Regions from separate parts of the Niveispirillum fermenti genome, predicted to be linked through region 2. Evidence: predicted binding sites of a transcription regulator. Region 2 holds the regulator's gene; the other holds the start of a gene.
The links. The regulator LexA, encoded in region 2, represses DNA repair genes until DNA is damaged. The targets are predictions, from matches to a motif close to ATGTTCTANTTTGGTTC.
Positions count from the first base shown of each region.

Region 1 (4,232 bases), on a different replicon from region 2:
GCGCGATCTCCTTCTGCAACTGGTCGAGTTTCGCGCCGACCCACTGCCGGGCGTCCTCGCCGAACACGAACCGCGACGGTGCCTCGCTCTGCGAAGCAAGCGCCACAATCCGCGCGGCGAGCAGCTTTGGATCGCCCGGTTGGTTGCCGTGGGCCCGTCCACGAACGCGCGATACTGCGCGATCGCCTCGGCATAGTCTGGAATGTCGATGCTGCCGAAGCGCGCCGATTTCTGGTCCATGAAGTCGGTGCGCAGCATGCCAGGCTCGACCAGAAGCGAGCGGACACCCAACGGTGCCAATTCCTGCGCAAAGCCCTCCATCCATCCCTCGACCGCGAACTTCGATGCTGAGTAGACCGCCCCACCGCCGTTGGAAACCAGCCCGCTGACCGACGAGATGGTGACGATTAGCCCTGAGCGCTGTGCGCGCATCTGAGGAACCACGGCGCGCGCGACGTTCATCGTGCCGAACAGATTGACCTCGAACTGGCGCCGCACCGCCTCATCGGTGAAGGTCTCAAAGAACCCCAGTTCGGCATAGCCGGCATTGTTGACCAGCACGTCGATAGCACCGAAGCGCTCTGTGGTCTCTATGGCGACCGCGTTCGCCGCGTCGGCATCGGTTATATCGAGCGCGAGGGGGTGGAGGCGATCGGGTTTGCCCCCGAAGGCATCGCGCATTGCATCGGCGGAGCGCGCCGTTGCCACGACCGTGTCGCCTGCATCGAGTGCCGCCCGCACAATCTCGCGTCCAAGCCCCCGGCTTGCGCCCGTCACCAGCCAGATCTTGCCCATGGCCTGCTCCTCGCTCCTTCTTCCACTGTCGAGGGTCATGTAGCTATGCTAATTGATCAAGATAATTGGCTAATAAGTAATGGGCCCAAGTAGCAGGATTTATCAATGCGTCCGGATCAGCTCGGCGACCTCGCCGTTTTCGCGGCAATCGCCTCCGACCGCAGCTTCACACGTGCCGCGCGGCGTCTCGGCGTCACGCAGTCGGCATTGAGCCAGACCATGAAGCGGCTGGAGAGCCAACTCGGGTTTCGTCTGCTTTCCCGCACGACGCGAAGCGTCGCCCCGACCGCTGCCGGCGAGCGCCTGCTTGCCACCCTGTCGCCGGCACTGGCCGGGCTGGACGAGGAGATCGAGGCGCTGTCACAGGCACGAGGCGCCGCGATCGGCACCGTCCGGATCACGACAGGCAAACATGCAGCCGATACAGTGCTGTGGCCGATGCTGCCCGCCTTCATGCGCCTCCACCCCGGCATCGAGGTGGAGGTGTGCGTGGAGAGCGGGATGACCGATGTCGTCGCGGGCCGCTACGATGCGGGTATCCGGCTTGGTGAGCGGCTGGAGAAGGACATGATCGCGATGGCCGTCGGCCCGCCGCTTCGCGTTGCGGTTGTGGCCGCCCCCGGCTATCTCAACGACCATCCGGCGCCGAAGGAGCCGGCCGATCTGGTGGCGCATCGCTGTATCGCCTACCGCGATGCGTATGGCGAGCTGTCTTGCTGGTCGTTCGAACGCAACGGTCATGCGATGAAGATCAGCCCGGGGCGCGGGCCGGTGTTCAACGACGCTGACCTGCTGGTGGCTGCCGCCCTGGAGGGTTTCGGCATCCTCTACGTTCTGGAGGATCTGGTTGCCGCGCCGATGGCCGATGGTCGTCTCATCCGCCTGCTGGAACCCTGGTGCGAGCCGTTCGCCGGCTACCATCTCTATTACCCCGCTCGGCGGGGTACGACGGCCTTCGAATTGTTCAAGCAGACGCTTCGGGCTCGCAGGGCCGTGTGAGGGCTTGGCCCAATATCGCTTGACACCCGAACCTGATCCCTTGCGGGACGGCAGCAGCCTTCTTCAGCCAACACCGATCGTTTCGGTGCGGATAACGACGCCGTGCAGATGACAGTCCGCGACCGTTTTCATCGCGGGAACTGCCAACCGGGTTCACTATGCCGGCCATTCGCCCGTGTCTCCATCTTGGAGGGTCCGGCTGGCGATTTCTCCGCAATATCATCAAGACCTGGCGGCAGCGGGCCGGTGGTGCTGTCGCCCTGCTGTGGAGGCGGGCCGCTCGCCACGGGGCCCCTGGCGCTCCCGCCGGCTATCTGATATGTTCACTTTATGTTCTTAAATGGGGGTGCCGGATGGATGAGTTGCAGGGCACGCCGGTCAAGGGGCGCGCTGCGGTCAGCAACGAAAGCTCCCGGTTCGAGCGGGAAAAGCGGGTGCTGGTGGATGATGGCTGGTCGCGCGCGCATGAGCCGGAGCCGCCGCTGCGCACGACCGTCCTGCCCGACGATGCGCGCCGCGTGATCAACAGCAATGAATCCCCCGATGTCCCGTTCGATTTCTCCCTGAACCCCTATCGCGGTTGCGAGCATGGCTGCGTCTATTGCTTTGCGCGGCCGACGCATGCCTATCTGGGCCTGTCACCGGGCCTGGATTTTGAAACGCGGCTGTTCGCAAAGCGCGACGGGGCGGCCTTGCTGGCGCGGGAACTGCGGTCCCGCTCCTACCGCTGTCAGCCGCTGGCTTTGGGGGCCAACACCGATCCTTATCAGCCGATCGAGCGGGAAGAAGGCATCACCCGCCAGATCCTGGAGGTTTGCCGCGATTTCAACCAGCCCGTCGGCATCATCACGAAATCGGCGCTGGTCACCCGTGATATCGACATCCTGGCCCCTATGGCGGCCATGGGGCTGGCGCGCGTCGCCCTTTCCGTGACGACGCTGGACCGTGATCTGGCGCGTCGCATGGAGCCGCGGGCCAGCACGCCGGGGCGGCGGCTGGAGACCATGCGCACCCTGGCGGCGGCCGGCATCCCCGTGACCGTCCTGGCCAGTCCGATGATCCCGGCCCTGAATGATCATGAGTTGGAAGACATCATGGAAGCGGCAGCCGGGGCGGGGGCCGGTGGCGCCAGCTACATCCTGCTGCGCCTGCCATTGGAAATTGCCGGACTGTTCGAGGAATGGCTGCGGGCGCATTATCCGGACCGGGCAGAACGGGTACTGTCCCTGATCCGGCAGTCCCGTGACGGCGCGCTCTACCGGTCCGCATTCGGAACCCGCATGAAGGGGACGGGCCCCTATGCCGAACTGTTGCGTCAGCGGTTCAGGCTGGCGGCGAGGCGGTTGGGTCTGAATGCCCGCCGCTGGGACATGGACTGTTCCCGCTTCCGTGTGCCACCGGCGGTGGGTGACCAGCTTCAGCTTTTCTGAATGGCCCGGCGCCCTTGTGCCTGGACGGGAAGAGTGGCAGGCGGACTGTCATGCCAACGGCGGCAGGTGGAACTCCTCATCCGCCACCTGATTGGCGTGTTGAGCGCCCATGCGCGCGTATCAGGCGCGGTGGTAGGGATGACCGGCCAGGATCTGCTGGGCGCGGTAGAGCTGTTCGGCCAGCATGCCGCGCACCATCATGTGCGGCCATGTCATGGGGCTGAAGGCCAGCACCAGGGCGGCCCTTTGCCGGATGCCGGCATCCAGCCCGTCCGCCCCCCCGATCACGAAAGCCAGATCCCCTACGGCGGCATCGCGCCACTGGCCCATGCGGGCGGCGAAATCCTCCGATCCCATCATGCGCCCGCGCTCGTCCAGCGCCACCAGCGTGGCGCCGGCGGGAAGGGCGGCCAGCAGAAGCTCGGCCTCTGCCCGCTTCAACTCGTCCCCTTCCAGCCGCTTGCGGCTTTCCACCTCGCGCAGGGTGAAGGGCCACGCGATCCGGGCCTTGTATTCCTCGAACAGGTCGCGGGCAGGGCCAGGTCTTGCCTTGCCGACGGCGGCCAGCCAGAGGCGCATTACTGCGCCGGCCCGCCGTCGAACCCGGCCGTCAGCGCCTTCAGCGAGGCCGGCGGCTCCACGCCCCACATCTTTTCGATGCAATAGAAGGCGCGCACTTCCGGCCGGAACAGATGCACGATCACGTCGCCGCCATCGACCAGCACCCAGTCGCACTGAGGATAGCCTTCCGGATTGCCGGCATGGATGCCCAGGTCGCGCAGGCGGCGCACCAGATGGTCGGCCATGGCGCCCACCTGGCGGGCCGACCGGCCCGTCGTGACGACCAGATAGTCGGCCATGCTGGTCTTGCCGCGCAGGTCGATGGTGATCGTGTCCTCGGCCTTGTCCTCGTCCAGTACGGACAGGATCAGTTCAAGGGTGCGCTCCGGCATGTCTTGGGCGGCAACGGCGCCGGCCACCGGCTGCGGGGTATTTTCTGCACTCACG
Region 1 covers NZ_CP156681.1:2,681,295-2,685,526, reverse strand. Annotated here, with positions in the region: gene ABC728_RS23655 (SDR family oxidoreductase) at 1-795, opposite strand, end outside; gene ABC728_RS23650 (LysR family transcriptional regulator) at 901-1,794, shown strand; gene ABC728_RS23645 (PA0069 family radical SAM protein) at 2,148-3,224, shown strand; gene rlmH (23S rRNA (pseudouridine(1915)-N(3))-methyltransferase RlmH) at 3,345-3,803, opposite strand; gene rsfS (ribosome silencing factor) at 3,803-4,232, opposite strand, start outside.
Region 1: a site for LexA is predicted at 2,114-2,130, ahead of ABC728_RS23645 (PA0069 family radical SAM protein). Genes of this name have one in related genera too.

Region 2 (4,232 bases):
CCTTCGCCTCCGATGCGGAGATGGAGGTGCGGGCCGCCGTGGCCTGGCAGATCCATAACAGCCCCATCCTGACCGCCGACATGGCGGAAAAGCTGGCCCGCGACGTGGCACAGGTGGCCGTGCCCATCCTGAAATATGTGGATGGTCTGCCGGAGAACCTGTTGCTGGAGATCGTGGCCGAGCGGGATCCGCAGAAGCAGCTAGCCATCGCCGGGCGCCGCACCGTGTCGGAAGCCGTGTCGGCCGCCCTGGTCGAAACGGGCAATGTCGTCACCGTCGTGCATCTGCTGCGCAATCGCGGTGCCGCCGTGCGGGAGGCGACGCTGAGCCGTGCGGCGGAACGGTTCGGGCAGTTCCGGATCGTTGCCGACAGCGTCGCCGCCCGGCCGGATGTCACCGTCGCCATCGTGGAACGCATGATCGCCCTGGTGTCGGAGGATGTGCGCCAGCAATTGATCCGCGACCACAAGATCGAGCCGGCCCTGGCCAAGCGGCTGGCCGAGGGGGGACGGGAGGCCGCAACGCTGCGCGTCCTGCAGCCCCTGCTGGTCTCCCCCGATGATGCGGAGATGGTGGCCAAGCATCTCTACCGCCAGGGCCGGCTGACCCCGCAGGTACTGTTCCGGGCCCTGTGCGCGGGCGATCTGGAACTGTTCGTGGCGGGCATGGCGGCACGGGCCAACATCACGCCGCAGGCCGCCGGCATCCTGGCCTGGGATGATGGCGTGCTGGGGCTGCATTGCCTGATGGACGCGGCGGCCATTCCCGGCCCCCTGACCGCGCCCTTCCGCACGGCCCAGCAGATGGCGCTGGAGATTGAATATGCGGCCGGCAACTGCACGCGGGAGAAATACCAGCAGGTCGTGCTGGAGGCCCTGTTCGACCGCTATGCCGACACCGCGGAACGGGAGGTGGACGAGTTGCTGATGCAGATTTCCGACCAGCCCGGCATCGATGTCGGTGCCATCCTGAATCCGATCCGGGCATAAGGGCCCCGGTCCCACATGAAGCTGATCTGCTATGCCATTCATGGCGATCCGCCCCTGATCCGTCCGGCACCGGCCACGCGCGACTGGATGGACGGCACCCCGCAGGCCTATGCCTATCGCTGCCTGCCGCTCAACATCGCCAATGCCCATGGCTGGGAACTGCTGAACCGCAGTGGCTTCACGGCCCATTGGGATGGCGGAAGCGGTATCGACAGCATCAGCATCACGCCCGATCCCGGCACGACGGCCCCGGCCATCAGCCATTTCGGCTCCGGTGTGCTGACCTTCCATATCGAAGCCGTGTTCCGCACCGAGCCGGGGTGGAGCCTGTGCGCGCAGGGCCCCGTGAACCGGCCCAAGGATGGTATTTCCGCCCTGTCGGGCATCATCGAGACGGATTGGGCACCCTACAGCTTCACCATGAACTGGAAATTCACGGCGCCGGGCCGGACCGTCCGGTTCGACGCCATGGAACCTTTCTGCACGATCTTCCCCGTGCAGCGCCGCCTGCTGGAAAGCGTGGAACCGGAAATCCGCAACCTGTCGGACGATCCCGAACTGGCCCGGCGGTTCGAGGATTGGGCCCAGGGCCGCACCCGCTTCAATGAGGAGTTGAGCCAGCCCGGATCGGACGCCCGCACAGCCAAATGGCAGAAAAGCTATTATCTGGGGCTGTTGCCGGACGGCAGCCCGGCCGACCCCGACCATCTGGTCAAGCTGCGGCCCCCCGGCTTCGTGGACAAGCGCTGAGCCTGATCCGGGTCGTACTCATTCACCGCGCCGGTGGCGCCCGTTCATACCATTCCCATTCTGCGGTGATCGGACCTTGTTGGTTCCGATCACCGCATTCAAGCGCCGGCGCCAACATGCCGGGCGCCAACATGCCAATGGCTTGGCTACGCCGCACGAGTGGTGCTGCGGCCGGTGCTGCGGCGCCCGCCACCGCATGGCGATCCATCCCCGCCCCCCGGCCCGGCTGTGACGGCCGGCACCCTGCCGGTCGTCAGCGTTCCGGCCCCAGACACCCCCGTTCCACCGACTGCGCCGCCAGTTCCTGAAACCGGGACAGATAGCGCCCGTCACCCGCCATGGTCGGGTCGCGGATGGTATCGGCGTTCAACTGGCGCATTTCGGCATTGATACGGTCACAGGGGCTGGCACAGCCCGACATGGCCAACGACAGCGGCACCAGCAACAGCAGCGCACGCGCCGCGACGGACGACAGGGCGGACATGGGTGACCAGCCATCTTTCAAACCGTTTCGATGACTGGCACCCTGGCACCCGGTCCGGGCAAAAGCGCGGCATGTCCGTGTCGCGATTGCGGCAGTGGCCGCCGTCAATACCGGCGGATCAACCCGACCAGCCGGCCCTGCACATTGACCCGGTCGGCCCCGAACACGCGCGTTTCGTAATTGGGGTTCGCAGGTTCCAGCGCGATGGAATTCCCCTTGCGGCGCAGGCGCTTCAGCGTCACCTCCTGCCCATCCACCAGCGCCACGACGATCACGCCATTCTCCGCCGTCTCGCAGCGCTGGATGATCACCGTGTCGCCATCCAGGATGCCGGCATCCACCATGCTGTCACCGGCGACTTCCAGCGCGTAATGATCGCCCGTCGCCACCATGCTGGCGGGAATGTCGATCGTCACCGAACTGTCGCGCATCGCCTCGATCGGCAGGCCGGCGGCGATCCGGCCGTAAAGCGGCAGGGCCACGGCTTCGGCGTCGTTGCTGGCCGGACGCCCCGGCAGGGCGCCCCGGAAATCTCCCTTGATGACATTGGGCTTGAACCGCGGCGTCACATCCGCCGGCGGCTGTGACGCCGGTGCGGCGGCCGGGCGGGCCTTGGCCGCCGGCTTCTCCGGCAGGCGCAGCACCTCCAGCGCGCGGGCGCGATGCGGCAGGCGGCGGATGAAGCCCCGCTCCTCCAGCCCTGTGATCAGCCGGTGGATGCCCGATTTCGATTTCAGGCCCAGCGCATCCTTCATTTCATCGAAGGAAGGGGAGACCCCACCCTGTTCCAGCCGCTCATTGATGAAGAACAGCAGTTCCTGTTGCTTGCGCGTCAGCATGGCATCCCCTTGACCGCAACCGCCCGTCGCCCATCCACGCAGCGGCATGATACGGTCCGACTATAGAACAATCCCGGAACGTCAATCAATGTTCTATTTTGGTTCGTGCTTTCACAATGTCCATCAGCACGCAATCCGTCCCGCCGACACCACTATAGGGGGATATAGCCACACCAAAAATGTACTTATAACATTCGGCCTATGGATGTTGGATAGGTATTCATCAAGTTTCACCTGACATAACATGCACATTTAAAAATTTCTTAGAGAAAACATCCCGGAAACCACATATACGAAAGGATAGGTGGCAGCACCATCAAAATCATTATAAATATTTATATAGCTAATTTTCCAATAAGGAAATTGCCGGTGCGTATTTTTAAGCCTTCTCAGGAAACCCGTCGACTTTCCGCTTTAAGGGATGCTATCGATCGCTCTCAATGTGTCATTGAATTTGATATTAACGGATATATACTAGATGCAAACGAGAACTTCCTGACATCTCTCGGCTATCATCGTGAAGATATTATTGGGAAACACCATAAAATTTTCGTTCTTCCCAAAGAACATGCAAGTGAAGGATATCGCGATTTCTGGAATACGCTGAAGCAGGGCAAATTCCAGACCGGCGTTTTCCGCCGGGTCACCCGTGAAGGTCGGGAAATTTGGATCCGCGCCACATATAATCCTGTCTTCAACCGGGCAGGTCAGGTGGTCCGGGTCGTGAAGCTGGCGACAGACATTACGGAAACCATCCACCTGCGAAATGATCTCGCCGCCAAGGTGGCCGCCATCGGCCGGTCACAAGCCGTGATCGAGTTCACGTCCAGCGGCGAGATCATGACGGCGAACGAAAATTTCCTGTCCGCGCTGGGATACCGGCTGGAGGAGATCCAGGGCCGGCATCACCGCATGTTCGTTCCCGCGGAGGAGCGGGAGAGCACCGCCTATCTCCAGTTCTGGCGGCAACTGGCCGCCGGGGAACATAATGGCGGGGAGTTCCGGCGCGTGCGCAAGGATGGGCACGACATCTGGATCCAGGCCACCTACACCCCTATCCTCGACGAGGACGGGCGGGTGGAGAAAGTGGTGAAATTCGCCACCGACATCACGGAACAGAAGCGCCGCACGGCCGATTTCGAAAGCCAGATCCAGGCCATCAGCAAAAGC
Region 2 covers NZ_CP156678.1:163,608-167,839, forward strand. Annotated here, with positions in the region: gene ABC728_RS00695 (DUF2336 domain-containing protein) at 1-989, shown strand, start outside; gene ABC728_RS00700 (DUF6065 family protein) at 1,005-1,739, shown strand; gene ABC728_RS00705 (hypothetical protein) at 1,993-2,223, opposite strand; gene lexA (transcriptional repressor LexA) at 2,328-3,062, opposite strand; gene ABC728_RS00715 (methyl-accepting chemotaxis protein) at 3,432-4,232, shown strand, end outside.